Regions from separate parts of the Paenibacillus sp. Y916 genome, predicted to be linked through region 1. Evidence: a T-box and tRNA genes for the amino acid it is inferred to sense, from the RefSeq annotation. Region 1 holds a T-box; the other regions hold tRNA genes.
The links. The T-box of region 1 lies ahead of argS (arginine--tRNA ligase). A T-box ahead of a tRNA ligase gene usually reads a tRNA of that ligase, here a tRNA-Arg.
Positions count from the first base shown of each region.

Region 2: it has a tRNA-Arg gene. The T-box ahead of argS (arginine--tRNA ligase) is inferred to sense a tRNA for this amino acid. The anticodon was not compared.
Region 3: it has a tRNA-Arg gene. The T-box ahead of argS (arginine--tRNA ligase) is inferred to sense a tRNA for this amino acid. The anticodon was not compared.

Region 1 covers NZ_JBXCJA010000002.1:346,053-356,649, reverse strand. Annotated here, with positions in the region: gene AC1TO9_RS05770 (thiamine pyrophosphate-dependent enzyme) at 1-2,021, shown strand, start outside; gene AC1TO9_RS05765 (acrylyl-CoA reductase family protein) at 2,184-3,158, shown strand; gene AC1TO9_RS05760 (copper amine oxidase N-terminal domain-containing protein) at 3,419-4,375, shown strand; gene AC1TO9_RS05755 (CobW family GTP-binding protein) at 4,511-5,518, shown strand; T-box leader at 5,599-5,877, shown strand; gene argS (arginine--tRNA ligase) at 5,947-7,653, shown strand; gene AC1TO9_RS05745 (hypothetical protein) at 7,784-8,263, shown strand; gene AC1TO9_RS05740 (hypothetical protein) at 9,078-9,896, shown strand; gene AC1TO9_RS05735 (ABC transporter ATP-binding protein) at 10,282-10,597, opposite strand, start outside.
Region 2 covers NZ_JBXCJA010000004.1:44,134-54,730, forward strand. Annotated here, with positions in the region: gene lonB (ATP-dependent protease LonB) at 1-1,346, opposite strand, end outside; gene ispG (flavodoxin-dependent (E)-4-hydroxy-3-methylbut-2-enyl-diphosphate synthase) at 1,607-2,716, opposite strand; gene clpX (ATP-dependent protease ATP-binding subunit ClpX) at 2,841-4,103, opposite strand; gene clpP (ATP-dependent Clp endopeptidase proteolytic subunit ClpP) at 4,115-4,705, opposite strand; gene tig (trigger factor) at 4,974-6,305, opposite strand; gene AC1TO9_RS10895 (hypothetical protein) at 6,522-7,391, opposite strand; tRNA gene AC1TO9_RS10900 (tRNA-Arg) at 7,627-7,700, shown strand; gene AC1TO9_RS10905 (sporulation protein Cse60) at 7,857-8,045, opposite strand; gene AC1TO9_RS10910 (GreA/GreB family elongation factor) at 8,105-8,554, opposite strand; tRNA gene AC1TO9_RS10915 (tRNA-Arg) at 9,020-9,093, opposite strand; gene AC1TO9_RS10920 (hypothetical protein) at 9,179-9,310, opposite strand; gene AC1TO9_RS10925 (XTP/dITP diphosphatase) at 9,654-10,277, opposite strand; gene rph (ribonuclease PH) at 10,279-10,597, opposite strand, start outside.
Region 3 covers NZ_JBXCJA010000007.1:183,776-194,372, forward strand. Annotated here, with positions in the region: gene rnr (ribonuclease R) at 1-1,223, opposite strand, end outside; gene secG (preprotein translocase subunit SecG) at 1,458-1,691, opposite strand; gene eno (phosphopyruvate hydratase) at 1,883-3,169, opposite strand; gene gpmI (2,3-bisphosphoglycerate-independent phosphoglycerate mutase) at 3,331-4,875, opposite strand; gene tpiA (triose-phosphate isomerase) at 4,877-5,629, opposite strand; gene AC1TO9_RS16240 (phosphoglycerate kinase) at 5,686-6,867, opposite strand; gene gap (type I glyceraldehyde-3-phosphate dehydrogenase) at 7,001-8,011, opposite strand; gene AC1TO9_RS16250 (sugar-binding transcriptional regulator) at 8,119-9,165, opposite strand; tRNA gene AC1TO9_RS16255 (tRNA-Arg) at 9,392-9,466, shown strand; gene clpP (ATP-dependent Clp endopeptidase proteolytic subunit ClpP) at 9,651-10,241, shown strand; gene AC1TO9_RS16265 (PdaC/SigV domain-containing protein) at 10,304-10,597, opposite strand, start outside.

The DNA.
Region 1 (10,597 bases):
CAAATGGTTATATGTTTATGTTAGAACAGATGCCTGTGCAGTCTGGTACACGATTTCCTATGGTTATGAATCTGGTGTGCAGATCGGTCTCAGGTCCGTTGAATATTCATGGTGATCATTCGGACCTATATTTCGCATTGAATACAGGCTGGCCTATCCTGATGTGTCGTGATCCCCAGTCTGTCTATGATATGAACCTCATCGCGCTCAAACTAGCTGAACACAAAGATGTCCGTCTGCCAGTGCTGATTGCTTCTGATGGATACTTCACGTCACACCAGAAGCGTCGTGTTCAAGTGTTGGCGCATCAGAAGGACGTTCATAAGTTTGTAGGGGAAAAGCCACCAGAAGGGTTCCCCAATACGTTAGATCGTGACAATCCTATTACGGTGGGACCGTATATGAATGAACCGGATTATATTAATAATAAATATCAGCAATCCCAAGCAATGTACAATGCTGGAGACGTATTTGAGGTTATTGCTAGTGAATATAAGGAATTAACAGGTCGAAATTACGAAATGCTAGATATGTATCGTATGGAGGATGCAGAAGTAGCCGTATTTCTTATGAATTCGGCTTCTGAAATTATCAAAGATGTGGTAGACCAACTTCGTAGTCAAGGGATCAAGGCAGGTTCAATCGCTCCGAATATGATCCGACCGTTCCCTCAGAAGCAAATTGCTGAAGCATTACAACATGTTAAGGCAATTACGGTGGGTGATCGTGCAGATTCATATGGAGCACATGGCGGAAATATGGTGCTTGAAATCAAAGCTGCCCTATTCACACATGGTAACACAACAACACAGGTGATCAGTCGGATATATGGTTTGGGAGGCAAAGAGTTCTACTCCGAGGACGGGCATCATTTGTTCAAGTTAGCTATTGAGGCAGTGGAGAAGGGGACGGTAGAAGTTCCTTTTGATTATTATGGTCATACTGAAGGAGAAGCATCTAAAGCTCCTCAGCGTGTTCTCAAGCCGATGAGGTTCGAAGACTTGAAGACAGGCTTAATTACGGTGAAGAAGGATGAAGTGACTGGGAAATTAAGTGTACGAATTCCACCGTTACGCGCGCTTACGAAGAAGCCGAAACGCTTAGCTCCGGGTCATGGCGCTTGTCCAGGGTGCGGGATATTCTCGGGTCTGGAGACGTTCTTCAAGGGAATTGAAGGGGATATCGTTGCACTGTATCATACAGGGTGTGCTATGGTTACGACTACGGGATTCCCTTACTCTGCACATAAAGCGACGTATATCCACAATCTGTTCCAGAATGGTGCTGCGACATTATCAGGTGTTGTAGAAATGTTCTGGGAACGCAAGCGGCGAGGTGAATTAGATCATCTAGGTTTGCAAGATGACTTCACGTTTGTTATGGTCACAGGTGATGGAGGGATGGATATTGGTATGGGGCCTGCCATTGGTGCAGCAATGCGGAACCATAAGATGATTATTATCGAGTATGATAATGAAGGGTATATGAATACTGGGGCACAGCAGTCCTATTCAACACCTATTGGAAACCGTACTTCCACATCCAACCTAGGAACGGAGCAACAAGGGAAAACAACGCAACATAAAGATACAGCTCAAATTATGGCAGCAACGAATATTCCGTACGTATTTACGGGTTCGGAGGCATTCCCTCAAGATTTGGTGAAGAAAGCGGCGAAAGCCCAATACTACGCGCAGAACGAAGGATTAGTATATGGAAAAATACTGATTGCATGTCCTTTGAACTGGTTATCTAATGACAATGAGGGTGCTATCATTGTGAATGAAGCTGTAGATACTTGTTTCTTCCCATTGTATGAGGTAGAACATGGATGTACAAACATCACTTATAATCCAGAAGATAAGAATAAAAAGGTTGAGCTTCGCGAATGGCTGAAATGGATGGGGAAAACACGCCATTTACTTAAGCCAGAGAATGAAACTACGTATGAGAGTTTCCAAAATGAGGTTAATAGACGCTGGAATGTATTGAAGGCTAAGCATGAGAATCCTTATTTATAAGCTTATTTAGAAATGAAAAAGGCATTTTTCCTTAGCAGGGGAGATGTCTTTTTTGAATGCTGGCTTGGAGAAGGTTACAATGAAGAGACTAGTGAATACGATTAATAATTTAGATAATTAAGGAAGGGAATGATGACTTAAATGAACAGTTTTCAAGCATTTATGATTCGTAAAGATGATCAAGGGTTTCGAAGTGGTGTAGAGACACTTAATATAGATCAACTACCAGAAGGTGACGTAACCGTTGAGGTAGAGTATTCCAGTGTTAACTATAAGGATGGTTTAGCCAATTCACCGGAGGGGAGGATAGTCAAATCGTATCCTTTTATTCCGGGCATTGATCTAGCTGGAACCGTTGTTGAGTCAAATGACCCACGCTTTCAGTCAGGTGATGTTGTTCTATGTACAGGATACGGGCTTGGTGAAGCACATTTCGGTGGGTATAGTCGCTTGGCAAGGGTAAGTGGTGATTGGCTCGTCTCGTTACCAAAGGGCTTGAATTCAAGAGAGGCGATGGGACTGGGAACGGCTGGGTTTACGGCTGCATTGTCTGTGGAACGTCTTATTCATAATGGTCTTACACCGGAGCGCGGACCTGTATTAGTTACAGGGGCAACGGGTGGTGTGGGTAGTGTAGCTGTGAATATACTAGCTCAGCTTGGATTCGAAGTTGTGGCAAGTACAGGGAAAGTAGATACTCAGAGTGAGTGGTTACAACAATTGGGAGCTACTTCCGTCGTTAGCCGAGAAGATATTATTGCACCGACCAAAGGAGTTCTTGCAAAAGAGCGCTGGGCAGGTGTAGTTGATCCTGTTGGAGGATCTCATTTAGCAGGGCTTTTGAAGACAGTCCAATACGGTGGAGGAGTGGCACTTTCAGGATTAACTGGCGGTGGTTCTTTTGAAAGTACAGTCTATCCATTTATACTACGAGGAATACAATTGCTCGGTATCGATTCCGTCTATTGTCCAATGGAACATAGACAGGCGATTTGGACTAAATTAGGCGCAGCGTGGAAGCCCGTTAAGGTACTTGATGGGGGAATAACGGAAATTTCATTGAATGAATTACCTGGTGTACTAGAGACTATACTGCAAGGTGGAGCAGTCGGACGTACCATAGTGAAGCTAGATTAGGACATTTATTGTAGCGGGTTAGCTTTTGGAAATAGGAAGTGAAACTAGCAGAGTGTGGGGACTGGTAATAGCTCCCGTGCTCTGTTTTTTGTCGTTGAATAATCGTTGCCTGTAAACAGTTTGGCTTACTTAAAAATAAATAATGTTAAAATAAATGGAACATTTAGAGTCTAACGAACGTTTAAGTGGTAATGAGAGTATAAGCTTAAGTTGTAGTTCAGACTTGAAGTTGAGATAAAATGTGCAAAGGAGAGAAATTCATGAGAAAAATTCTAACCGCATTTGCAGTTGTTAGCATGTTAAGTGTTGGTTCAATAGCAAATGCCGCTGATTCAATTCCTATATATATAAACAATGATATAATTCCAAACAGTTTAGCGCCAATAGTAGAGCAAGGGAGAGTACTTGTTCCCATTCGAGTTGTGTCAGAGGCATTAGGTGCCAAAGTAGAATGGGATCAAAAGGACAACAAGGTGACTATTCGTAAATGGGCTGAAAGTGTCATACTTACGATCGGTAAGAATACTGCTTCCGTCGATGGGAAGCCCAATCAATCCGGTGTGATTTCATTAGATGTGTCTGCTAAATTGGAGAATAATCGAGTGTTTGTCCCTTTACGATTTCTATCAGAATTATATGGGTATAGGGTAGATTGGGATGGCAAGGCAGTAACGATTAGTTCACCTCTAAATGATAAGGAACGGAAGATTCTTTATGAAGGTTCGCTACAAGAAGCTCGGAAGCTAGCGATGGACAAGACCTACACCTCAATTGTACATTATGAGCAAAGGCCATTAGAGGTAAAGTATGTATATGAAGATTATGATAGCACGTTTATATTCCCTGAGGGTGAAGCCCTTCGCTTCTATGTGATTACAGGCGATACAGTTTTATTGTATGAATTTAAAGAGGATTTCCCAATGGTGACTTGGCAAGCGCATATTCAAAAAGGAAATAACCTAGAAAACTTCTTGGATCATAAATTGTTTGATATAAGAGGAACGGAAATGATAATAAATAAAAAGTTATTATATTACAAATATAGTATTTTTGGAGATAGCAGCAGAGAAATAAGTGGTAGCATTGATGAAGATAATACAATTACGCAACTGGGCTTCGAACATATTATTGGTGGTGGGGTATTCGAGAAAGAGGGGAAGATTTCATTAGAGTTATCTAATGAAATACGAAAGGAAGTAGTGAATAGTGTACAATAGTTGAGCAAGTTACGGACGCAAGAAAGGCAGTGCTCTGAATAGTTAATGTGATTAAATATGGCCACTTGCATGAGGGGCTTCACATATAGTAAACTCGGCTGATAGAGATGGAAACGAGTTGGAGGAGAAAGAAGTATGAATCAGAATCAAGTGGCAGATCGGGTTACACCTATTTATATATTGTCTGGATTTCTGGGGAGCGGGAAGACGACATTGTTGCAGCGCATGGTAACTCATTGGCAGGAGCAGGGGCTGCGACCTGCTGTGATCATGAATGAGATTGGCGATGTGAACTTGGAAGGTGCACTGATTGAAGAGACGATCCCCATGACTGAAATGCTCAGTGGATGTATCTGCTGTACCATTCGAGGTGATCTAAGTCTAGAAATATCTAATTTGATTAAGCAAGAATCACCTGATGTGATCGTCATAGAGGCGACAGGAATTGCAAATCCGATGGAAATCTTGGATGGAGTAACGGAAGCTGCACTTTATATGAAAATAGATCTAAAGAGCGTCATTACCGTCGTGGATGCCGTACATTTATTGGAACTATATGAGATTCAGAAAGGCAAGACTTATCGCCTTATGCAAGAGCAGATTCGCTGTGCATCTTATTTGATCCTTAATAAAGTTGACCGTGTAAGTGAAGAAGATCAAGAGAAGCTAGCGACTATTATATCTAGTTGGAACGAGTATGCCCCGATTATTCCAGCTGTACGTTGTGATGTGGACTGGGTTCCATTGTTCGGACAAGATGTTCAACCTAGACAGTGGAAGAGCGACAAATCACATGAAGTTGATCAAGGCAAGGGAGATGACCATAGTCATGATGGACATGATCACTCACATCACTCCCATGATCATGTTATGGTGTATACGCATTATTTCGCGGGTCCAATTGATAGTCAGGGTTTCGAAAAATTAGTGAATCATTTACCACGTGAAGTATATCGCGCAAAAGGAATTATGACATTTAGTGATACAACCAGCCGATTTTTATTTCAATATGCATTTAGAGAATCGGACTTTTTGAAGATTAATCCTCAAGGAGTTGTACCCGATGTCGTTGTATTCATAGGTGAGCATTTCTCTCAAGCTGAATTGAAGAATGCCTTGGAAGAGCTTGAGCAGAAGGGTTAATACTTATTAGAATTTGAAGGAGAATGATTCAGTTATATCGTGTTGCAACTTAACGGTGACCGATGTATACTGTGGTATATTGAACGTCTTTGAACGGGAGAGTAATGGGAGTGACCGATATTGTAGCGAGCCGGAATTGGTGAAAGCCGGCATATTGGACTCTGATGAAGCGCACCCGGGAGATGGCTATTCCAACGTCATGAAGATCGTCTTTTGAACAACTTCTTTTATGATCAGTAGAATAGTCCGATTGATCTTCGTTATAGGTCATCAAGCGGAACAACTCTGGAGAGGAATACACCTCTGTCTGAGGGTTCAACTAGAGTGGTACCACGGGAACTAAAGCTCTCGTCTCTTATTCATAGAGATGAGGGCTTTTTTTGATGAAATAAACAGTCATTTAAGTAGAATATGGAGGATGAACTATCATGTTAAAGAATTGGGCCATAGAGGCAATACAGCCACACGTACCCCTATCAGCAGAAGAAGTGGAAAACTTATTAGAAACACCGCCCTCAGTAGTGATGGGTGATATTGCATTTCCATGTTACGTATTAGCGAAGCAGTTTAGACAATCACCGCCGCAGATCGCCTTACAATTAGTGAGTCGTATCCAAATGAAGGGAATCAAAGCAGAAGCTGTTGGACCCTATGTTAATTTAACTTTCGACAGAGATTATTATGTCGGGGGCTTGATGGAGAGATTGCAGCAAGATGATGATGCTCGAACTAATATAGGTCAGGGAAAAAAGGTTGTTATTGATATGTCATCTCCCAATATTGCGAAACCTTTTGGTATCGGACATCTTAGATCAACGATGATTGGTGCAGCCTTGTATAAAATGTATCAAACCGCAGGATACGAACCTGTTAGCGTCAATCATCTGGGCGATTGGGGCACGCAATTTGGCAAACAAATTACAGCATATAAGCGTTGGGGTAATGATGAAGCTTTACAAGAGAATCCAATTCAAGAGTCTTTACGTTTATACGTTAAGTTTCATGAGGAAGCACAACAAGATGTAACATTGGAACCCGAGGCGAGAAATTGGTTCCGTCTGTTGGAGTCTGGTGATGAAGAAGCGAATAGACTTTGGGAATATTTCGTCGAAGTTAGTATGCAGGAGTTCAACAGAATGTATAAAAGACTAAATATTACGTTCGATCATGTGCTTGGAGAAAGCTTTTACAATGATAAAATGGCTGCCGTTGTTCAAGCGCTAAAAGATAAAAATTTATTAGTGAAAAGTGATGGTGCACTCGTTGTTCAATTGGATGATGAGGGGATGCCACCTTGCTTAATTATGAAATCCGACGGGACGACGATTTATCCTACACGCGATTTGGCAACAGCATTTTATCGCCATCATGTCATGAAAGCTGATCAAATTCTTTATGTGGTCGGGGGAGAACAGAAGTTACATTTCCAACAAGTATTTGCTGTATTGCATAAAATGGGGGCCGAGTGGGTACAAGATTGCAGTCATGTACACTTTGGATTAATGAAATTCGAGGGTAAGAAGATGTCCACCCGTCGCGGTAAAATTGTGTATCTTGACGATGTGTTAGATGAAGCTGTTGCAAGAGCGCTCACAGTCATTGAACAGAAGAATCCAGAGTTACCGGACAAATATAAGGTGGCACAGGACGTAGGAATTGGAGCTGTTATTTTTGGGGATCTCAAGAATAATCGGACTAACGAAGTGGATTTCTCACTGGATGATGCGTTGAATTTCGAAGGGGAGACAGGTCCTTATTTGCAGTACACATATACAAGAACCCAAAGCATTCTTTCTAAAAGTATGATGTTAGAACAAGTACACACGGAAGATTCTCAAGGAATGCAGCAGGATCAATATGCTGAAGCATTAGGTGATTCAGGATGGGCACTCCTTAAACTGCTTATTACGTTCCCTGTACAGTTGAAACGTGGGATACAGAACAATGAACCTTCCGTATTAGCTAGATATGTTCTAGATATAGCGCAGGCGTTCAATCACTTCTACAACCAGGAAAGAATACTGTGTGAAGAAGATGGGGTAAGAAAAATTCGAGTGTCTCTAACGACACTGACAGGGCAATCTTTACAAAGAACAATGCATATTCTTGGTTTGGCTACCCCAGCCCGTATGTAAAAAGGGACGTAATAGATCCATTTAACAATCTCATGTTGATAGATTTTGCGGATTCCTTTAACATTAGGAATAGCAAAGTAGATCAACTAGCACATCGCGTAAATGTGTTGATAGTGAATGGAGCGGAAGTATGGTAAAAGAGAGATTGCTCGATAGTGATCATTCAAGAGATGTCTTTACCTATTTTGGACTTGCCGTATATTCTTCACAATCTTTGGAGAAGCAACTGGTTAACTTATTGATGCTCATGAAGCTATCAGAGGGCAAGATTCCAACAGAAGAAGACTTCACTGAAATTTATCAACGTAAGTTAAGTAGTTCGTTAGGCCAATTAGTGCAGGAAATTCAGCATCATTTCCCTTTCACGAAAGAAGAAACAATTCAATTGACAAGAATATGGAAGCAACGTAATTATATTGTCCATGATTACTTCAAAGAACGAATCCAAGAGACGTTCAGTCCTGGAGGTCGTTCCCGTATGATTCGTGAGCTTACGAAATTTAGTGATCAAGCACAAATGTTAGAGAAGAAGCTCCAAGGTTATTCTCGGGAATTATATCGCACGCTTGGTCTGGATAATGATTCTCATGCTTCTAATTCCGATAAATGATAGTTTATGAACAAGGATGCTTGAATAGGGTGGAGTTGTTCTGAAAGGGTCTCTGAAAAAAGTCCACATATATTGGTGTAGGATGCCGCTGCGATGACGGATTATCCTTATGGTCGCTGTTGCCCTCCAATTTCTTGATTGTATACCGCTTAGCGGTAGAAATCCTAGGGCAAAGCATATGCTTCCGGAGTAGCTTTCCTACGGAAAGCTTGTAGGCGAGCGCTACCGCTTCTTCAGGATAATTCCGTCATCTTCGCTACTTCATACAACATCCATTGTTTTCTGTAAGTACTGATTTCTGCAACTACTCGCACTTGTTATCTTATATTTCTATTGCTATAGCGAGGGTATCACGTAGTTAGTTGCAAATTTGACCTCTAAATCCATTGCCATTCCTCTTTCCACCACTTTAGCTGCCCAAACAACATCTAATTATTCGGAAAACCCAATTTTCCGCGTTTCTCCCGATTTCAACTGTCATCTAGGCACTTAATTCTCACAATCTAGCCTTTACTGCTAATGTAAGTGTTGTTTAGGCTCTTATTCCGTTCTCGTGGGTCTTCCTTCCCCCGCTATTTACGCGGAATACATCTAAAGGCTTACATAGGAAAGTATTCAGCATCAGAGAAATGAAGTCACTTTGAAAGAATTGATTATCAAAGGAAATATAGTACAAAATATGGAATAATATGATACACTTATGCTAGCTAAATTCACGATATAAATGTTATTTCTTATTCAACGAACGGGCAGGTTAACGCAAAATTACTCTATATGCTCCGTCTAAGATATTGAAGATGAAGGGGGCGAGTTAATGAATCGAAGTATATTAATTTTATTCTGTGTACTCTTAATTTTAGCTGGGTGCTCAAGACAAAATGAGTCGTATAAAAGAAATATCGAAGAAGTCAAATTGAACGAAGATAAAGGAGAAAATAGGATCGGTAATATCGATAAAAGCATCAATAGCAGTGTCACACTAGAAGCAAGTCAAGAGAACAAAAGTAATGGTGAAATTAAGGCGGTAAAAGATGCACAAGAGTTTAGTGAGATTATTAAGGAAAAAGATGCGGATAAATTAATACAGCTTCTTAACACTACACAATTGGATATAGAAGGAGCAAATAAAATAATTGAAGGCTTCGATGTGAATTTTGATCTGGATACATTATCTGTTCAAATCAATTACGATGGATTTGCTATGAACCCTCAAGTAGGACAGTATGAATTCATTTTATTGGACAAGAACCTTAATGAAAATAATGAAGAGAACTCGTTAGTAATTCGTTATGATGTAGATGGCAGTAAAGTCTATCATAATCCCTATGTTCGGTATTTTCCTTATGCAGAAGAAATGGTTCTCCAATACTTAGACCATATTAGTAAGGGGAAGGCAACTGAATTGGCTGGATTTTTGAATCCAGATGATATCGAGGTTCCAAGTTGGGTTGCTGAAAAGACAATAATGAATTATGAGGATTTCTTTGATTCGGGAGACATGTCGATTCGCTATACTAATCGTTTTGTATTCGTGGCAGAAGACGAAAAAGGTAATGAACATGTAATTGAAGTGAATCACGGAGATGGCTTAATGAGTATAAAAGATGACTTTATCCCCGAATTTTTAAACTAATCTATCGGGAAACGATAGTGGAATAGCGGTTGCTTCGACAGCCGTTTTATATTTGTTCAAGTATCTTGATAATTACGTTGCTTGATTTTTATTCGTTGATAGTCGTAGTAATGAAAGCACTAAACAGCGTATTTAAGAATTTCTACTAACGTCATTTGTATTTTAAAGTTTCTTGAATTCAGGTAATTCGACTAGCGTTCTCTCTTGTACAACCATCATCCATTACGCTGACGGGTAACGTTAGGTTAATAAGCTAATAATTAGAAATAGAACTTCCAATTTTATGGAAGATCTATTTCTACTTCTATGTCTAATATCAACATTGAACTTTAACAGAGCGATTCTTTAAAAGGAGTAATACCTTGTTGTCAGGTCATCTGTTATTTTATATACTAGGCACGGATTGAACAGGTTGCCTAGAAGATTCTTCTACATGCTCAGATCCAGTAGGTTGTGGTAAGATGCTTCCCAGTTGTAGTTGATACAATTGGAAGTAACGACCGCCAAGTGCTAAGAGTTCGTCATGACTACCTCGTTCAACGATCTCTCCACGGTGTAATACGAGAATCTGGTCTGCACTGCGGATGGTAGAAAGACGGTGAGCGATAATGAATGTTGTGCGACCTCTCTTCAGGACCTCAAGGGCCGACTGAATGAGGCTTTCCGTCTCGGTATCAATGTTGGCGGTAGCTTCATCAAGA
Region 2 (10,597 bases), on a different contig from region 1:
ATACCAGCAGATGGACCATCAATCGGAGTTCCACCAGGAAAGTTAATATGCAAATCGTAATCACTGGCGTTAAGCCCCATTAAACGAAGAACTGTGAGGACATTCTCTATTGAGCCTTTCGCCATGCTTTTCCTGCGAATCGTCCGAGCTCCACCGCCAATCTCTTCCTCTTCCACCACACCTGTTATATTGATTTTCCCTTGACCCTTTGAACTTATAGAAGCAGATACTTCAATTTCAAGTAATGTTCCTAGATTTGATCCATACACAGCAAGTCCATTAACTACTCCAACCTGTGAATGCGTTGGTATTTTACGTTCAGGCCGAGGTTGGAGTTGGCTGCTATTAGCTACCCACTCCACATCTGTTGCCTCTAATGAGTCTCTCTTTTCAGTCCATGCTAAACCAGCTGCGAGCTGAATGATATTGACAGCTTCTCTTCCATTGGTAGCATACTTCTTCACCACTTCTACAGCCGAAGGACATGGTTTAAGACCTATTTTTGCAATAGCATCTTCTGCAATCATGCCGATTTCATCGGGCAGTAGCGGTCGAAAGTATATTTCCATACAGCGGGACCGGAGCGCAGGTGGAATTTCTTCCGAGGAACGAGTCGTCGCACCAACGAGACGGAAATCAGCAGGTAAGCCATTCTGAAAAATATCATGGATATAAGCAGGCGTATTATTATCTTCAGAGTTATAATATGCACTTTCCAAGAGAACCTTGCGATCTTCAAGTACCTTTAATAGTTTATTTAATTGGATCGAATGTAATTCACCAATCTCATCAATAAATAGAATTCCACCATGCGCTTTCGTCACAGCTCCGGGTTTAGGTTGCGGAATACCCGCAACTCCCATTGAGCCGGCCCCTTGATATATCGGATCGTGAACAGATCCAATGAGAGGGTCTGCTATTCCTCTCTCATCAAATCGAGCAGTGGTTGCATCAATTTCCGTAAATTTCGCTTCACTTTTAAAAGGTGAAGTCGGATTTTTTTTAGCTTCCTGCAATACAACCCTGGCTGCCGCTGTCTTCCCCACTCCTGGAGGCCCATAAATAATGACATGCTGAGGATTATCACTACATAGCGCTGCTTTTAAAGCACGTAATCCTTCCTTTTGTCCTACAATATCATCAATCGATTGTGGTCGGGTTTTCTCTGAAAGAGGTTTGGTAAGTGATATAGAACGTAGTTTCCGTAACTTATCTAATTCTTTCCTCGACTCCCTATCGATTGCTGTTCGGTTTGTCTTCTGACCCCGTAGCAAAGTCCAGAAGTAAATCCCGATAATGACACCAAAGAACAATTGAATCACCATAAATATCATACTTAAATTCATAGTTTTCCTCCCATTTCTATAACTCCCATTAGGCTAATACTTGGTAGTATAGCCTTTTCCTCATTCAATAAACGCACTTATTGTGATTTTCGGCTGGAAATATGTCTAAAGGACTTTCACATGGTTAGATTTAGATGACTTGAATGTATCGTTACTGTCATGGTTAGGAAGTAATGTCTATAGGCTACATCCGCTCTTATCTGTCAAAAAAGCTACAGGCCGATAACTTACGGCCTGTAGCTTTTGTACTTACACTATAATTAGGATTGATGCTGATGATTGCGACCTGGTATTTCTCCAGTAGCTTCATACACTTCAACGATATGATCAATTTCTTTCTTCAATTCATTAACTAGCTCAGCTTCAGGTACCTTACGGATCATCTCTCCGTAGCGGAAAAGCATCCCTTCTCCACGTGCACCAGCAATACCAATATCCGCTTCACGCGCTTCGCCTGGGCCATTCACAGCACAACCAAGTACGGATACCTTAATAGGTACTTTTAAATTAGATATATACTCCTCTACTTCATTAGCAATAGAGAATAAGTCAATATCCAATCTTCCACAAGTTGGACAAGAGATCAATGTTGGAGCATTCGAGATCAGACCAAATGCCTTTAGAATCTCACGTGCTACTTTCACCTCTTCGACAGGGTCCGCACTAAGCGAAATCCGTAGGGTGTTACCGATCCCCATAGAGAGTAGAGCACCAATACCTGCCGAACTCTTAATTGTACCCGAGAACAACGTTCCTGCTTCCGTGATCCCTAGATGCAATGGATATGGGATAACTTCAGCGGCCTTGCGATAAGCCTCGAGAGCCATAGGTACATCCGATGCTTTTAAAGAAACGATAATATCATGAAAGTCCAACTCTTCCAGTATTCCTATATGAAAAAGTGCACTCTCAACCATAGCATCAGGTGTCGGATAACCATATTTCTCAAGCAAATGATTCTCAAGTGAACCAGCATTAACCCCAATTCGTATAGGTATTCCCTTCGCTTTACAGGCTTTTACGACTTCTTCTACCTTGGAGCGACGTCCGATATTACCAGGATTAATGCGCACTTTATCAATGCCGTTCTCAATAGCAGCTAAAGCTAATCTATAATCGAAATGAATATCCGCAACTAATGGGATATGAATCTGTTTCTTTATTTCTTTGATTGCAGCAGCGGCCTCCTCATTATTAACGGTAACCCGCACCATTTGGCAACCCGCTTCTTCTAAACGTAATATTTCAGCCACTGTTGCTTCCACATCTGCCGTCTTCGTCGTACACATGCTTTGAATGATCACATCGTTATTTCCACCTATGATCAGGTCTCCAACTTTAACAGAACGTGTGTCTTTTCTTGAAAACATAGTTAGCCTCTCCCTTTAACGCTAAAACTCCACCCCTTGCCCCGACGTCAATAGCTGCACGTACAGGGCTGGAAGTGGAACTTCGGCAATCTATCTACATAAGCCCTATGGTATTCACAACCCTTTAGGCGCTCTCTTCTTGATTCTTGCTAACCTTAGTGCTGGCACTTAATTCAGGAACTACTTTCTCTTGAACTACCTGCTCGGTGATAACGCAATCTTCGATGTCGTCGCGAGACGGAACCTCGAACATCACATCAAGCATAATGCCTTCAATGATTGCTCTTAAACCACGAGCACCCGTATTACGTTTAATGGCTTCCTTAGCAATAGCCACCAACGCTGCAGGTTCGAATTCCAGATTCACATTATCCATTTCCAACAGTTTTTGATACTGTTTAGTCAATGCATTCTTCGGTTCAGTAAGAATCCGAACTAATGTGTTCTCATCTAGAGGCTCCAAACTTGAAATGATAGGTAGGCGCCCTACAAATTCAGGTATTAGACCAAATTTCAACAGATCCTCTGGTAGAACCATAGATAGATACTCACCAGGATTCAGATCTTTCTGAGCTTCTCCACCGCCGTTAAATCCGATTACCTTCTTACCGATACGACGTTTGATTAATTGCTCCAACCCGTCGAAAGCACCACCGCAGATAAACAATACATTTGTAGTATCAATCTGAATGAATTCTTGATGAGGATGTTTACGTCCCCCTTGAGGCGGAACAGATGCAACAGTTCCCTCAAGAATTTTAAGAAGGGCTTGCTGCACCCCTTCACCCGATACATCGCGTGTAATCGATGGATTCTCCGACTTGCGAGCCACTTTATCGATCTCATCAATATAGATGATGCCACGTTCCGCTTTCTCCACGTCATAATCAGCTGCTTGTATAAGCTTCAATAGAATATTCTCAACATCCTCACCCACATAGCCAGCCTCAGTTAATGATGTCGCATCTGCAATTGCAAAAGGTACGTTAAGAATTTTGGCCATCGTTTGAGCTAGCAATGTCTTACCTGATCCAGTAGGACCCAACAAGAGGATATTACTCTTAGATAACTCTACGTCATCAATCTTACTTTGTGTATTAATTCGTTTGTAATGGTTATAGACCGCAACAGACAATGATTTCTTAGCTTGATTCTGCCCAATAATATATTGATCGAGAATATCGCAAATATCTTTAGGCTTCGGGATATCTTTCAAATCCACTTCTTCCTCATGCCCTAGCTCTTCCTCTACAATCTCAGTACACAACTCGATGCACTCATCACATATATAAACGCCAGGACCTGCAACTAATTTACGCACCTGTTCCTGAGTTTTACCACAGAAAGAACATTTAAGTTGCCCTTTCTCATCATTAAACTTAAACATATTACCACCCCTTAAGATTTGTTCGGTGAAGATAGTACTTTGTCAATAAGTCCATAAGACACTGCTTCTTCAGCGCTCATGAAGAAATCACGATCCGTATCCATCTCGATTTTGTCAAGAGGTTGACCGGTTCGTTCTACATATATTTGATTAAGCTTTTCTCTTGTCTTCAAGATCCAATCCGCATGAATCCGTATATCTGATGCCTGCCCTGAAATACCTCCCAAAGGCTGATGAATCATCACTTCGCTATTACTCAGCGCAAATCTCTTACCTTTCGCTCCCGCGGTCAATAGCAAAGATCCCATACTTGCCGCCATACCCACGCAAATCGTAGATACATCTGGCTTTATGAATTGCATTGTATCATATATCCCCATTCCCGCTGTGACAGAACCACCTGGTGAGTTAATATATAGACTAATATCCTTCTCTGGGTCCTCAGCAGTTAGAAATAACAGCTGTGCTATGACAAGATTGGCAACATCATCGTCAATGGCAGTACTCAGAAAAATAATGCGATCCTTAAGCAATCTGGAGTAAATATCAGAAGAACGTTCTCCACGACTGGTTTGTTCAACAACCATAGGTACGAGACTCATTTGACCAACCTCTTTTCCTTTTAAAAATACAATTTCATATCTCATCAATATTTTAACATGTTAGAAGCGCGATGTCATTTTTTCAACATACGCAATAAGTATGCAACATAATCCCTTTAAATAAGTATGTATCAAGCAAACACGGCTATACCGTCCTTTTTTTTAAAACAAACCCAATTTTCACATGTATTATCCATTTTTTGGTCAGTTTAGGTAAAAATGAGGCGCGTCAAAAAAACGCACCTCATCAACCACTATAATAATTTTCTTATTTGTCTTCTTCTGGAGTTTCATCTTCAACTTCTACAGGAGCAACTTCCTTACTGTTAGACAGTAGGAAATCAACTGTTTTGCGTAGAGAAATCTCTTCACGTAGACTGTTCAATGATCCATTAGCTTCTAGAACACTACGTAGTTCTTCAGGAGAGCGCTTGTATGATTCAGACAATGTAGCCAATTCACTCGTAACGTCTTCTTCGGTAACTTCAATCTTCTCATCCTTAGCAACTTGCTCAAGTACGAGATTGTTACGAACACGTTTCTCTGCATCAACTTTCATTTGCTCTTGAAGATCAGACTTAGTCTGACCTGAGAAGCTTAAGAACATCTCAAGATCCATACCTTGTGAACGAAGACGATTATCGAAATCAGTCATCATATTCTGAACTTCACTTGAAATCATCGATTGTGGAATATCAACTTCTGCTAATTCAGCAACTTTATCCACTACAAGACCTTCACGAACACCTTTCGCTTCTTGGTCTTTACGTGATTCTAGTTGTGTCTTCAAGTCTACCTTGTACTCATCCAATGTTTCGAATTCACTTACATCTTTAGCGAATTCATCGTCCAATTCAGGAAGTTGTTTGCGCTTGATTTCGTGAACTTTCACTTTGAAGACAGCTAGCTTACCAGCTAATTCTTCTACTTGGTAAGTTTCAGGGAATGTTACTTCAACGTCTTTCTGATCGCCAGTAGCCAATCCTATAACTTGTTCTTCAAAGCCTGGAATGAACGAACCGCTTCCCAGTTCCAAAGAATGACGCTCAGCTTGTCCACCTTCAAAAGGAACACCGTCAACGGAACCATCAAAATCAATGATTGTGATGTCACCATTCTCAGCAGTACCCTCTTCAATAATAACTAGCTCTGCATGACGTCCTTGTAAGCGAACTAATTCTTCGTTCAGTTCATCTTCAGTAACTTCAACTTTTTGTGTTGGTACTTCTACGCCTTTGTATTGACCTAAAGTTACTTCTGGTTTAACAGTAACTTTAGCTTTGAACTTAAATACTTCACCTTTAGCAAATTGATCAATATCAATTTCTGGGCGATCTACCGGGAAGATATCCGTTTCGTCTACCGCTTGTGTGTACACTTCTGGAAGCAAAATATCAATAGCATCTTGATACAAGCTTTCTACTCCATAACGTGCTTCAAAGACAGAACGCGGTACTTTTCCTTTACGGAATCCAGGTACATTAGCTTTCTTAGATACTTTCATAAAAGCTTTATCAAGCGCCTCAGCTACACGCTCTGTTTCTACTTCAACTTCAAGAACCCCAAGGTTCTTCTCTATTTTTTCCCAAGTTGCTTTCATTTTATGCCTTCCCCTCCAAAATAATTCTCATGGTTTATTTATAGAAAATAAGAAAGTATAAGTTCCACTCTATACTTAATCCTTATATTTCACGCACAGAACAACCATTATAGTATAAACAACATTGTACCTTTTTTCAAGGGTAGGTTCAACCTAGAATCCTAAATTAATTATTATATTAAAAGTAAATGTTCAAAAAGGCGTCATAACAGTTTATTATGCTTCACCTTCTGTAACAAACTGTTTCATCACTCGGTAGGCTTGTTCGAATCGAAAACGGAAGTTCTCTGTAATCCCGTATATTGCCCGAGTCTCCTCTTCATTGCGGTTTCCTGTTAGACTTTCAGATACCGTCTGATGGAGCGCTGCCGCCCATATATCCATTACCAAATCTTCTTCTGTTAACATGGATAGATAAGCATTTGTTCCATATACCGCCTTAATAAATTGTGACCATAACTCTTGAGCGAAATAAAACAAGGTCGGCTCTTGAACTTCAGTGTACTGAGCAACCCGATCTACAATTTGCTGAACAACTAGCGGAAATTCGCTATCTTTTGTCGGAATACTCTCAATATCAACTTCAACCTGTTCTTGTCCCCTCATAAAAGTAATACTTCCTTGCATACCACGCTGATGTAATGTCTGTAGAACTCGATATTGAAGCAGTGGATGAATGTCATGGCTCTGCAACCAATTAACCAACTCCTGATTAATGGCGTCGCCATTCAAGTAGGAGAGTTGTTCCAATGCGAGCATCGTCTGTTCAGACAAGACTTCATTCTTCACAATGCTTAGCAATTTATTAGCGTAATCAGCATCTTCAGCAAACTTCCACTCCGCATTACGCCGAGCTAGATCTTCCTCATCTAATTCAATTTCACCATCTATAGTTGCTTGTTCATTATCTACTCCAGAAATATATTGAGGAAAAGCAGTCTCTAACCATTCAAGTAAAGCCTGCCATTCATCAACATATCTCTCTTCTTGCCCCTGGCATTGAAGTAGAAAGCGAAGTAAATCCATCGCCTCACCATAGCGTTCACTTTCCAACATAAGCGTAAGTTGTATTTGGTAATAATCCAATGTTTTTGGAAAAAGAATCAGATTATCTTTCGCAGAGGAAATGATGTCGTTAATAAGTGCCCCTCCTCTCTTTGCTTAAACTCTGTTAATTGTACAGGTTGTTCAAAAAGTCATCTTTTAAACTCACATTTGTAGATTATATCATACCCTCTTTAAAATCAAAAAAAAATTCAACACAATTAGTGCTTGATATTCTATCGCATCCATGATATATTATTCATTGTTGATTTTTCGAGTCTCAGTAGCTCAGCTGGATAGAGCAACGCCCTTCTAAGGCGTCGGTCGGGGGTTCGAATCCCTCCTGGGACATATTATAAAAAAGCCCTCCTTTTTGGAGGGCTTTTTTTTGTGTTACAGACAGATACTAGCTATGGTAATTGCAACAATCGAAATGTGGGATACCACTTTAGAGTAAATGTATAAAGAATCCTTAAGAAAACGTATACAATACTATTTGCTTTTACGCTATTCTGCTGTCTTATAGACGACTAAGATCGTGCTTCTTTGACGTTCCGTTTTGGATACACTGGATTTCACTACCGATCCATAACGTATATTAATCACTTGTTCCTCTTTTAATCCAGCTAAAAACTGATTCGCCTTATTCTCTGCATAGGAATTATCTGAATCTACGAACTCTTTAACCTGTATCATATAAGCCCTCCTAAATTCATCAATTACTTTACTACTCATTCATCATGCAACATTCCTTATTATTTGTCTATATTACCGTAATTCATATATTTAACTTCTTGTATCTTCACTCCAATATGACCTGAAGGTACGATAATTTCATACGTTTTATTTATTTCAGTCATTAATAGTTGCAATCCCATCGGAGATAGAAATGAAATCCAGTTCTTACTTGGATCTACTTGATGAGGGAACACAATGATGTACTTCTCCTCATAACCATCATCCTCATAACGAAGGGTCACCTCGCTACCAATAAGAACCATAGAATTTAATGAGCCTTCTTTTCGTTCAGAAATGATCTTTTCAAGCGATGTCGTATATATAGAAAGAATTTGATCGATCCTTTTCTGCTCTTTAGAATCATCTGGTATATATTGCATCAAGAAGAACTTCTTCTCTTCATCAAAGAAAACCAGCTGGTTTACCAACTGTGTATTGGAGTTTTGGAGGATCGTACTATGGTTCATAGTAGATTTCACCTCCTGTTTGAAGATTTTCCCTTTCAAATTCGACGTAAAATAGTACCATTATTTATCCCTCCATAAAAATATAGACCTCGTGTAGGAGGCCTTTATGCTATCTTATCAAATATTCACTATTTTTCCAATGAGAAATAATAATAATTGTGGATAAACTTAAAGGTAATTCTCGTCGCGCACTGATCAAAGAATCGGAAGAAGAATGACTAAACAAACAGGACCCGGATCTATTTCATGTTCTCCACCTATAAATGGATGAAAATTGGTTGCATAGTCTTTGAAACCACGGGCTCACTCTAACCATAAAATAACATACCTCCTATTGTTTGATAAGAGCATTCTATAGTTAACGGAGATATTCTGATTGTACAGATGCCCATTTTGAATCAAAAGATAGGGTTCTCACTCCCTAGAACGCAAAAAAACTCTCCATAATGGAGAGTTTTCTGTATACGTCCCAGGAGGGATTCGAACCCCCGACCGACGCCTTAGAAGGGCGTTGCTCTATCCAGCTGAGCTACTAAGACATGATCATATAACATTGCTCCTGATGAAAAGGGTGCGTTGTTTATTATACCGCACCCTCACAATTAATCAATAGCTAATTTTAAATTACTTATTTCCACGACGCCAGTTTACTTTATCTTGAACGTGTTGTGCATGATTCTTGGACATGACATCCTCAGCAAATTCATTATTATGGGCATACTTGTTGCCTTTATTTTTCTTATATTTATCCGCCACTACGATCACCTCCTGGTATTAGTATGGTTACACTAGTGAGCGGATATAAGTATTATTTTTTGGTTATTATCCATCGTATGAATGAAGAAACGCGCTTACCCCAGACTCCCTCATCTGCATACGGGTCTCCTCTGAGCAAAGCTCATATATCATTCTATAGACATCGTCTAATGCATTCTGATACGCTAAATTTACTACTCGTTCTGGCGTATTATGCTCTCTTTCGGCATATATCTGTATGACTTTGAAAAAAGAAGGCCGCCCAAGGGCAGCCTTCTTATCAATTAATGAATAATCAAGCCATATCGTATTCCTCAGCTTGATTATTCTCCTGTAATAACATTCATTTCTGCAAGCGATCGATTAACTCTCGCAAAGCAATCCCACGATGACTTATGGATTGTTTCTCCTCTAATGAGAGCTCAGCCATCGTCTTCTCATACTGAGGAACATAAAAGAGCGGATCATAACCGAATCCACCGGTACCCGCTACATCTGAAGTGATCCAGCCTGCCACAGATCCAAAAGTCTCCATATGTTCTTCTGAAGAGGGGTTATATAACACCAATGAACAGTTAAAGCTTGCTGGACTTAACAATGTCTGTTCTGTATCTTCACCTTGTTTCAATTGCTCAAGCTCTTGCAATAGCTTCTCGTTGTTCTCCTGATCCGTTGCATTCTTACCCGCATAACGTGCAGAATATACGCCTGGACGTCCATCCAATGCCTCTACGCATAATCCTGAATCATCAGCAAGAACAGGCAAACCAAGCGCGTCCCCAACCATTTTAGCCTTTTTGAGAGCATTCTCTACAAAAGTATGTCCGTCTTCAATCACTTCCGGAAGGTTAGGATAGTCAAACATGCTTTTCACTTGTTTACCTAGTAGCGCAAAAGCATGCTCAAATTCTCTAACTTTCCCTTTATTCTTAGTGGCAACAATGACAATGTCTTGATCTAGCTTCATGTTAGACACCTTTTCCAGTTAATCCAGTTCCGATCATAAGAGCAATTGGACCTAATGTTTCCTGCTGACGCGTAATAATATCTTTGATTCCCTGTTCACCAAGCTGAAGCATTTCATCCAACTCTTGACGTGAGAAGGGGCTTTCTTCACCCGTTCCTTGTAGTTCCACAAACTGCCCCTTTCCCGTCATGACCAAATTCATATCTACTTTAGCCTTGGAATCTTCTTCATAATTTAGATCCAATAGTGTTTGATCTCCTACAACGCCTACACTAACAGAAGCTAAATAATCGGTAATCGGGAATACAGGCAGTCGATGC
Region 3 (10,597 bases), on a different contig from region 1:
CCCCGCAATCTTAGAGCAAGATCCTTCATGAGTCGGAAATTACCAACCAAATCACTGTAGCGCTCCATTAACTCAGGATCTTCATCCTCGATAATTTTGCGTACATCTGTATAAGTCATGCGTTCTGTAGTTCTAATCACACTCGTAAAGACATCATGATTGACCACTTTCATTTGTTCATCAAATTCCATTTCACAGGATAAAGTAAGCCTGTCCACCTGCGGATTAAGACTACATATCCCGTTAGAAAGACGGCGAGGTAACATCGGAATAACCCGATCTACCAAATACACACTACAGCCACGAGCATATGCTTCTTTATCCAGCTCGGAACCTTCGCGCACATAGTAACCGACATCGGCAATATGCACACCTAGAAGATAATTACCATTCGGTAAAAGTTCCACATTCACCGCATCATCTAGATCCTTTGCATCTTCTCCATCAATCGTCACAATCGTCTTATGGCGTAGATCACGTCGGCCCTGCTCCATGATCTCTTCCTCTGTAATGGCATCAGGAGCAAGCTCCGCTTCTGCCATTACTTCATCAGAGAATGCCTCTGGCAATTGATGCTTACGAATAATAGAAATAATATCTACGCCCGGATCATCCTTATGTCCTAGAACCTCTGCCACTTCGCCTTCAGCAGCTGACCGTCCTTCAGGATAATTCACAATGCGTACAACGACCTTCTCACCGTGAACAGCACCATTAAAGGCATCCTTCGGTATAAAAATATCTCGATTAATTCGTTTGTCATCCGGAAGTACGAAACCATACGATTCATTGTTCTGGAATACGCCCACTACTTGCGTGACCGACCGTTTCACAATACGTACAACTTCTCCTTCAAGCTTACCTCCGGCTGTACTCTTCGATGTCACCCGGATCAGTACGATATCACCATTCATAGCGCCTTTGAGGTCATTGGCGTTAATATATACATCTACGTGTTCCCGATCATCAGGAATAAGAAATGCAAATCCTTTCGCATGTGCCTGTAAACGACCGCGTATAAGATCCATCCGCTCAGGTACGCCATAACGATTCGTACGAGTCAGAATAACTTTACCATCTTGTTCAAGAGCTGTTAATACCTTTACAAACTCCTTGAAGTCTTGCGCTTTATCAATACTGAAATGTTCTTCTAGTTCTTGATAAGTCATTGGTTTATAGGCGGTCTCCCGCATGAAATTAAGGATCTCTTCTTCTGTTATCATGATTATCACCTCAGATGACTTGCATATTGTGACTGCAAGCTCTTATGTATCCTTTGCTTCATATTGTTTATTTACTATTTTTTACCTCACTAATACTCTTACCCTAGTATACACGATTTCAATCCCAAACATCCCTTAAATCTCTTGGAATTTCATGATCATCAACAAATTCACAAAAAAAACCCTCTCTCCACATAGAGTTATGTAAGAGCGAGGATTTCCTGTAAATTCATATTATTTAATAGCGACAGCTACAGCAATAGCCAAAATAAAGAATCCAATAGCCATTCCAACGGTTAGACGCTCAAGAACCAAGTCCATACCGCGAGCTTTCGTTTTACCAAAAAGATGTTCTGCTCCGCCGGAGATGGCGCCGGAAAGACCTGCACTTTTCCCCTTTTGCAAAAGAACCACCGCAATCAAACCAATGGAGAAAACAGCTAGCAACACTTGTAAAAAGATTTCCATTCATTCCACCTCCTAAACGTGTTAAAACATTCTCGTGTATTCCAAGTTAATTTCACATATCATTATACATAAAACAGCATTCTTATTGTAGCACATCCAACCTATATTTGACAAGATGGTTGTGGTCGGTCTATATGAAATGAAAAAGCCAGTTCGGTGTACACCCGAACTGGCTTTATCTCTAAATATTATTATTTCTTCAAGTTGTAGAAAGACTTCATTCCGTCGTATCGAGCCAATTCACCCAATTGATCTTCGATACGAAGCAATTGATTGTATTTAGCAACACGGTCTGTACGGGAAGGAGCACCTGTTTTGATCTGACCAGCATTTGTTGCAACAGCGATGTCAGCAATTGTGCTATCTTCAGATTCACCTGAACGGTGAGAGATAACAGCTGTATAACCAGCGCGTTTAGCCATTTCAACCGCATCAAATGTTTCAGTCAATGTACCAATTTGGTTAACCTTGATCAAGATAGAGTTACCAATACCTTCTTCAATTCCTCTGCCAAGACGCTCAGTGTTCGTTACGAACAAGTCATCTCCAACAAGTTGGACTTTATCGCCCAATTTTTCAGTAAGCAATTTCCAACCATCCCAGTCATCTTCGGACATACCGTCTTCGATTGTAATGATAGGGTATTTATCAACCCATGAAGCAAGAAGGTCAACATACTCTGCGGAAGTGTAAGATTTACCTTCACCAGTAAGTGTGTATTTACCGTCTTTATAGAACTCAGTAGAAGCAACATCCATTCCAAGGAATACGTCAACGCCTGGTTTGTAACCAGCTTTTTCGATAGCTTCGATGATTGTAGTGATTGCTTCTTCATTCGAACCAAGGTTTGGCGCGAAACCACCTTCGTCACCTACAGCTGTGTTCAGACCCTTGGAACTCAATACAGATTTCAAGTTATGGAAGATTTCTGCACCAATACGAAGAGCTTCTTTGAAGCTTGGAGCTCCTACAGGAAGAACCATGAACTCTTGAACATCGATGTTGTTGTCAGCATGCTCACCGCCGTTGATGATGTTCATCATTGGAACTGGAAGAGTTTTCGCATTGAATCCACCAAGGTACACATACAATGGTACGTCTAGCGCTTCAGCAGCAGCACGAGCTACAGCCATGGATACCGCTAGAATAGCGTTCGCGCCCAATTTAGCTTTGTTCGGTGTTCCGTCAAGAGCGATCATCAATTTATCGATTCCCAATTGGTCCAACGCGTCCATACCGATCACTTCTGGAGAAATGATTTCGTTCACGTTCTTCACTGCTTGCAATACCCCTTTACCAAGGTAACGGGATTTGTCTCCATCACGAAGTTCAACTGCTTCATAAGCACCTGTAGATGCACCAGAAGGTACGATCGCACGGCCAAGAGCACCTGATTCCAAATAAACTTCAACCTCAACTGTTGGGTTACCACGAGAGTCTAGGACTTCGCGAGCATATACGTCTGAAATAATAGTCATGTTTTTGTTCTCCTTTTGTTTTATATATTATTTGGCAAGTAGAAACGGCTATGCCGTCTTTTTCAAAGACGGTACCCGTTTCAGCGGAAATATAAGAAATAGAGTATCAAGTGAAACTTATACTTTCTTATATTTTGAAATAGTAATCGTCTTACTTAAACTTACTTACGGCTGGCAATCATAGATTGGCCAGTCATCTCAGCAGGCTGTGACAATTGCATCAAATCTAGAATGGTCGGCGCTACATCCGCCAGAATCCCACCATCACGCAAAACGATATCAGAAGCCGTTACAATAAATGGAACGGGATTCGTTGTATGTGCAGTGAATGGACGTCCTTGCTCATCAAATACCATATCAGCGTTTCCGTGGTCAGCCATAATAATCGCTACCCCGCCTTTGGCAATGACAGCATCTACCACTCTACCCATACATTCATCCGTTACTTCCACCGCTTTGATTGTTGGCTCAAGCATCCCTGAGTGCCCTACCATATCCGGGTTAGCGAAATTAAGAATAATCGTATCGTGATTCTCTGCTTCGATCTCTTTCACACAAGCATCTGCTACTTCATAGGCACTCATCTCTGGCTGCAAATCATAAGTAGCTACTTTGGGTGAATTAATGAGAATACGCGTCTCACCTGGTAGTTCAACATCACGTCCGCCACTGAAGAAGAAGGTGACATGCGGATATTTCTCTGTTTCGGCAATACGCAGTTGTTTCTTGTTGTTCTGAACCAATACTTCACCGAGCGTGTTATCTAGGTTCTTTGGTTCATACGCAACATAACCTTCAACTGTCTCGCTAAATATAGTCATGCATACAAAGTGCAAGTTCTCCGGGAACTTCGGCCCACGATCGAAACCGCGGAAGTCCTTATTGGTGAATACTTGCGATAATTGAATGGCACGATCTGGACGGAAGTTCAAAAATACGACAGAGTCCCCACTCTCAAGCGTAGACAACGGCTGTCCCTGTTCGTCTACAATAACTGTAGGCTCTACAAATTCATCAAAAACAGACTTCTCGTAAGATTCGACTACTGCCTTAAGCGCATCCGTATATTTAGGTCCTTCTCCGTAAACGATGGCACGATATGACTTCTCAACACGTTCCCAACGTTTATCACGATCCATCGCATAATAACGTCCTTGCACAGTTGCAATCGTACCGACACCGACCTCAGCAATCTTAGCATTCAATTGCTCAATGAACTGTTTGCCTGAATCAGGAGAGACATCTCGCCCATCCAGAAATGCGTGGATATACACTTCATCCAAGCCTTCCTTCTTAGCTAGATCCAACATCGCAAATACGTGATCAATATGACTGTGTACGCCACCGTCAGATAGAAGGCCATACAAATGTAACTTTTTCTTATTATCCTTGGCATGACGAACAGCGTCAACCAATGTAGGATTCTCAAAGAAGTCACCATCACGAATCGATTTGGAGATGCGGGTCAGGTTCTGATAGACGATACGGCCTGCACCAATATTAAGATGACCAACCTCGGAGTTACCCATTTGCCCTACTGGCAATCCCACCTCTTCACCGCAAGCAATCAGAGTGGAGTTAGGATATTGGCTCATCAAACGATCATAGTTCGGCTTCTTCGCTTGTGCTACCGCATTACCTTCTGCAGTATTACGCAATCCGAAACCATCCATAATAATTAAGGCTACCGGTCTTGGTGCTGGCATCTTACTTCGCCCCCTCAACAAGTTGAACATATGAAGTTGGTTGTAAGCTTGCACCGCCGACTAATGCACCGTCAATGTCGCTTTGACCCATATATTCTACGACATTCTCAGGCTTAACACTACCGCCATATTGAATACGTACAGCATTTGCTACATTTTCTCCATACAAACCTTTCACAAGCTCACGAATATAAGCAATCACTTCATTCGCATCTTGTGCTGTTGAAGATTTCCCTGTTCCAATCGCCCAAATCGGCTCATAGGCAATAACTACTTGTGCTGCTTGTTCCGCAGTTAATCCTTTCAAGGCACCTTCAGTTTGAACTTTACATACCGCTTTCGTCTGATCAGCTTCACGCTCTTCCAATTTCTCGCCGACACATACGATAGGAGTAATGCCATGTTTGAAAGCAGCAAACACCTTTTTGTTTACAATTTCATCGGACTCAGCGAAGTAAGCACGACGCTCTGAGTGTCCAATAATGACATAGTGCACGCCTAGATCTTTCAACATTACACCGCTAATTTCGCCAGTGTAAGCTCCATCATCCTCAAAATGTAGGTTTTGTGCTCCAATCTTAATGGAAGTACCTTTAACAGCCTCCATCAATGCTGGAAGATTAGTGAACGGAGCGCAAATAACACTCTCCACACCTGCTACTTCTGCCTTACCTTTAATTTCTTCAATAAACGCTTTAGCTTCTGGAACGGTCTTGAACATCTTCCAGTTTCCCGCGATAATAGGTGTTCTCATAGCTATCCACTCCTTTTTATTCCCTTACATTCCTATACATAAACCAATAATGGGAATTATTTATCGTTCAATGCCTCTACACCAGGAAGTTTCTTACCTTCCATGAACTCAAGCGAAGCTCCACCACCAGTAGAAATATGGTTCATTTGATCTGCTAGTTTGAATTTCTCAGCCGCTGCAGCTGAATCACCGCCACCGATAATCGTGTAAGCGCTAGTGTCCGCACAAGCCTGTGCTACTTCAAGTGTACCCCCTGCGAAAGGCTCCATTTCAAATACTCCCATAGGTCCATTCCATACAACCAACTTGGAGTTTTTGATCACATCAGCATAAAGAGCACGTGTCTTCGGTCCGATGTCTACGCCTTCCCAACCTGCAGGAATGCTATCAATATCAACAATTTGAACATTGGCATCTGCGCTGAAATCATCAGCAATGACAATATCGACCGGAAGCATGAAGTTTTTACCTAACTCTTTAGCCTTCTCGATAAATCCTAGTGCAGTTTCAAGCTTAGAATCATCACATAGGGATAGACCAATTTCATGACCTTGTGCTTTATAGAAAGTGTACGCTAGTCCACCACCGATAAGCACGTTGTCAGCAAGGTTGAGCAAGTTATTAATAACGTCAATTTTATCCTTTACCTTGGATCCCCCAACGATTGCCGTGAAAGGACGCTCAGGTGTAGAGAACGCCTTGCCTAGTACAGACAGTTCTTTCTCCATTAATAGTCCAGATACCGCTGGCAAATGGTGTGCAATACCTTCTGTAGAAGCATGAGCACGATGAGCTGCACCAAAAGCATCATTTACGAATAGATCCGCAAGTTCAGCGAATTGCTTCGCAAGTTCAGCATCATTCTTCTCTTCGCCAGGATAGAACCGTACGTTCTCAAGTAACAATACATCACCATTAGCCATATCAGCAATTTGGGATTTAACAGCTTCGCCTACAGATTCATTGGCTTTAGCTACCTTCTTACCAAGTAATTCTGAAAGACGCTCAGCAGCAGGTGTTAAACGTAAAGATTCCACCACTTGACCATTCGGACGTCCCATGTGACTTGCTAGAATAACCTTTGCTCCGCGTTCCACCAAGTAATTAATAGTTGGTAGCGTTTCACGAATACGTGTATCATCAGTAATTTTACCATCTTCGAGCGGTACATTGAAATCGACACGAACAAAGACCCGTAATCCGTCTACTTGCACATCACTTATACTCTTCTTATTCATCTCTGCGTTCCTCCACACCCATAGATTTTAATACTCTGCAAATCCAAGGAATAACATCTCTATAATTTTACAAAGAGCGGAAACATTGAACACCTGTTTCCGCTCTTTAAATGTTTATGAATTCTAGCTAATATTACTTAGCCAATTTAGCGAAATATTCCAACGTGCGAATAAGTTGTGCTGCGTAGGACATTTCATTGTCATACCAAGCTACTGTTTTAACCAATTGTTGGTCGCCAACAGTTAATACTTTTGTTTGAGTTGCGTCAAACAATGATCCAAATGTAATACCATTAATGTCAGATGACACGATTTCGTCTTCTGTGTATCCGAAAGAATCTGCATCAGAAGCTGCTTTCATAGCTGCGTTAACTTCATCAACAGTTACCTTTTTGTCAAGAACAGTGATCAATTCAGTCAATGAACCTGTTGCAACTGGAACACGTTGAGCTGCACCGTCCAATTTACCTTTAAGTTCAGGAATAACTAGGCCGATTGCTTTAGCAGCACCGGTAGTGTTAGGGATGATGTTCTCAGCTGCTGCACGAGCACGACGGAAATCTCCTTTAGAGTGTGGAGCATCCAAAGTGTTTTGGTCGCCAGTGTACGCATGAATTGTAGTCATCAAACCTGAAACAATTCCGAATTGATCTTGTAACGTTTTAGCCATTGGTGCAAGGCAGTTCGTTGTGCAAGAAGCACCAGAAATAACTGTTTCAGTACCATCAAGAGTTTCATGGTTTACGTTGTAAACGATCGTCTTCACATCGCCTGTTGCTGGAGCAGAGATAACGACTTTTTTAGCGCCGCCTTTCAAATGCTTCTCAGCTGCTTCTTGAGATACGAAGAATCCTGTACATTCTAGAACGATGTCTACACCAAGCTCGCCCCAAGGCAATTCTTCAGGGTTACGGTTAGCAAGAACCTTAACTTCTTTACCATTTACTTTGAAGAATCCGTCATGAACTTCAACGTCTCCGTCAAAACGTCCTTGTGTTGTATCATATTTTAACAAATGAGCTAACATTTTCGCGTCTGTCAAGTCATTAATAGCAACTACTTCGATTCCTTCCACAGCTTGAATACGGCGGAATGCAAGGCGACCAATACGTCCAAATCCATTAATACCAACTTTTACAGTCATTGATTAGTTCCTCCCAAAGTTTCGTTTTATTTATTCAAAAAAGGCTGTTACACCTTTCATGACAACAAGGTCATCAGATTTCGCAAGATGCTAATCGTTTTTCTTAATTAGTTAAGAGGATATTCTTCCATTTCCCTCTCAATCTCTAATGCGGCCGCCTCATCCGTGACCAATATATCTTCCTGACCGAATCGGAGAACAGCATGTATCGCACTAGCCTTACTCTTTCCACCTGCAATCCCTATCACAATTTCAGTATTCATAATATCTTCCAGCCGAAGACCCAAGGTCATCATTCTGTGAACCATAGCACCATGCTCGTTGAAATAATAACCGAATGACTCTGCAATCGCGCCTTCATCTTGGATGCCCTGAATAGTCGCAAGGTCCAATCTTCTACGGCGTGTCATTTCCAGCGCATTACCGATGCCGTGCACTATAATTCGCGACTGTCTGATCGTCTGAACAATTTCCTGAATATTAAGATCTTGGACTAGCGATTGATAGGCATCATCACTAAGTAGATCTGGTATATGTAACAGCCTATATTGGGCTCCTACACTCTTAGCCATCGTGGAAGCTATAGTATTCGCTTGAAATTCCACGCTCTCCCCTAAGCCCCCACGAGCGGGTACAAACCAGGTCCCCTTCAAATTAACAGACGAAGGTTGTGTTAGTTGTTCAGCAACTGCAGCGAGTGTTGAACCTCCCGTTACAGCGATGATGTCTTCATTACCCATGACGCTCAACAGAGCCTTCGCTCCTGCACGTCCCAGTTCTTTCTTAGCGACCGGCGACGACTCACAATCACCAGGTACAATCACTACTTTACGCAGTCCATAGGCTAGGCGGATTTTATCTTCCAAATCTGTTAGTCCAAAAAGGTTCTTGGCGATGGGCTCAAGTGAATCCAGTAGTCTCCTACCCGAGTCACTAATCTTCATTCCCATACTTTCAATCTCAATGAGACCTTGAGATTTCAGAAGATCCGTTTCGGCACGCAACACGCGTTCCGTCATATGAAGTGACGCTGCTAGCGTTCTGCGACCGACAATATCAAGTAATAAAATTCGGTGAAGAATAGTGTACCTTGTCTTGAGAGTTTCCATGAGATCAGGCAGAAGCTGCTTTTGTATTTCTATTAAATTGCGCATGCTTTCCACTCCTGCATCGTTCTACATGGTCTTAAAATGTCCCGGGTAAACTTTTTAAGTCCCACTACTATTCTAACCAATATTCGCTTCTCTTGCAAGTATTCATTGTAGTATAATTTACTACTGCCGATTTTCTTATACATCATGATGTATGATGATTATAAATGTAACAATTCCTTGCTATTCTAACGTATATATCATATAATCATTTTTGCTATCTCTTTTTGCGCCCGTGGTCAAATGGATATGACGTAGGCCTCCGAAGCCTGAGATCGAGGTTCAATTCCTCGCGGGCGCGCCATTAATTATTATGATAGCTATATATAACTTTAACCAACTCAGATCAAAGCCAATCATGGCTCTTTTTTTTATCAATAGTTTGACTTTCCCTGACTTTATGATTTAAAATGTTTATCAAGTGGTAAATACGGCAATCGTATTTATAATGAACAACTAATTTAGTTAGTATAAGGGAGGCTTTCCACATGGGTTATATTCCTATGGTCGTTGAACAAAGTAGCCGCGGCGAACGCGCATATGACATCTATTCTAGACTTTTGAAGGATCGCATTATTTTCTTAGGTTCTGAAGTTAATGACATGGTTGCCAATTCCATTATTGCACAAATGCTATTTCTAGCTGCTGAAGATCCGGAGAAAGATATCTCCTTATATGTAAACAGCCCTGGTGGATCCATTACAGCCGGAATGGCGATATTCGATACAATGCAATATATTAAACCAGATGTATCTACAATCTGTGTAGGTATGGCCGCTTCTATGGGGGCATTCCTTTTGACTGCTGGCACGATCGGTAAGCGTTACGCGCTTCCAAATAGCGAGATCATGATTCACCAACCTCTAGGTGGTGCACAAGGTCAAGCATCAGACATTGAGATTCGCGCTCGTCGTATCCTCAAGCTCCGCGATAAGTTAAATCATATTTTAGCTGAACGTAGTGGACAGCCGCTGGAACGCATTGAGAAAGATACGGACCGCGACTACTTCATGAGTGCTTCAGATGCTCTCACATACGGTTTGATCGACAAAGTCTTAGAGAAACCATTAGCACTTTAATTAAAGACAAAAAGCCCTCACTTCCGTATATTACAGGAGTGAGGGCTTTTACAATAACAGAATTACTTAAACATTCTCGTACCTTCAGGTAGAATCTGATGAAAAGGAATGACGAACGTTGGAATGCCCGTAGCATAATCCGTATATTCATATTGTTGGAAGAACAATGCTATTCCCTCTGATTTCACAAAATAATTCACGTCACCAGTCAATCCTTTAAATTCACCAAAATAACCATCATTGTCTTGTAGTCCTTTGAGAACAAGCTTGTCCAATCTCTCATTATAATCAGGACTCTTTCCTTTTAATAGATCATTCAGTGATAGTATCTTTCCATCGTCTAACGAGAAGGTCAA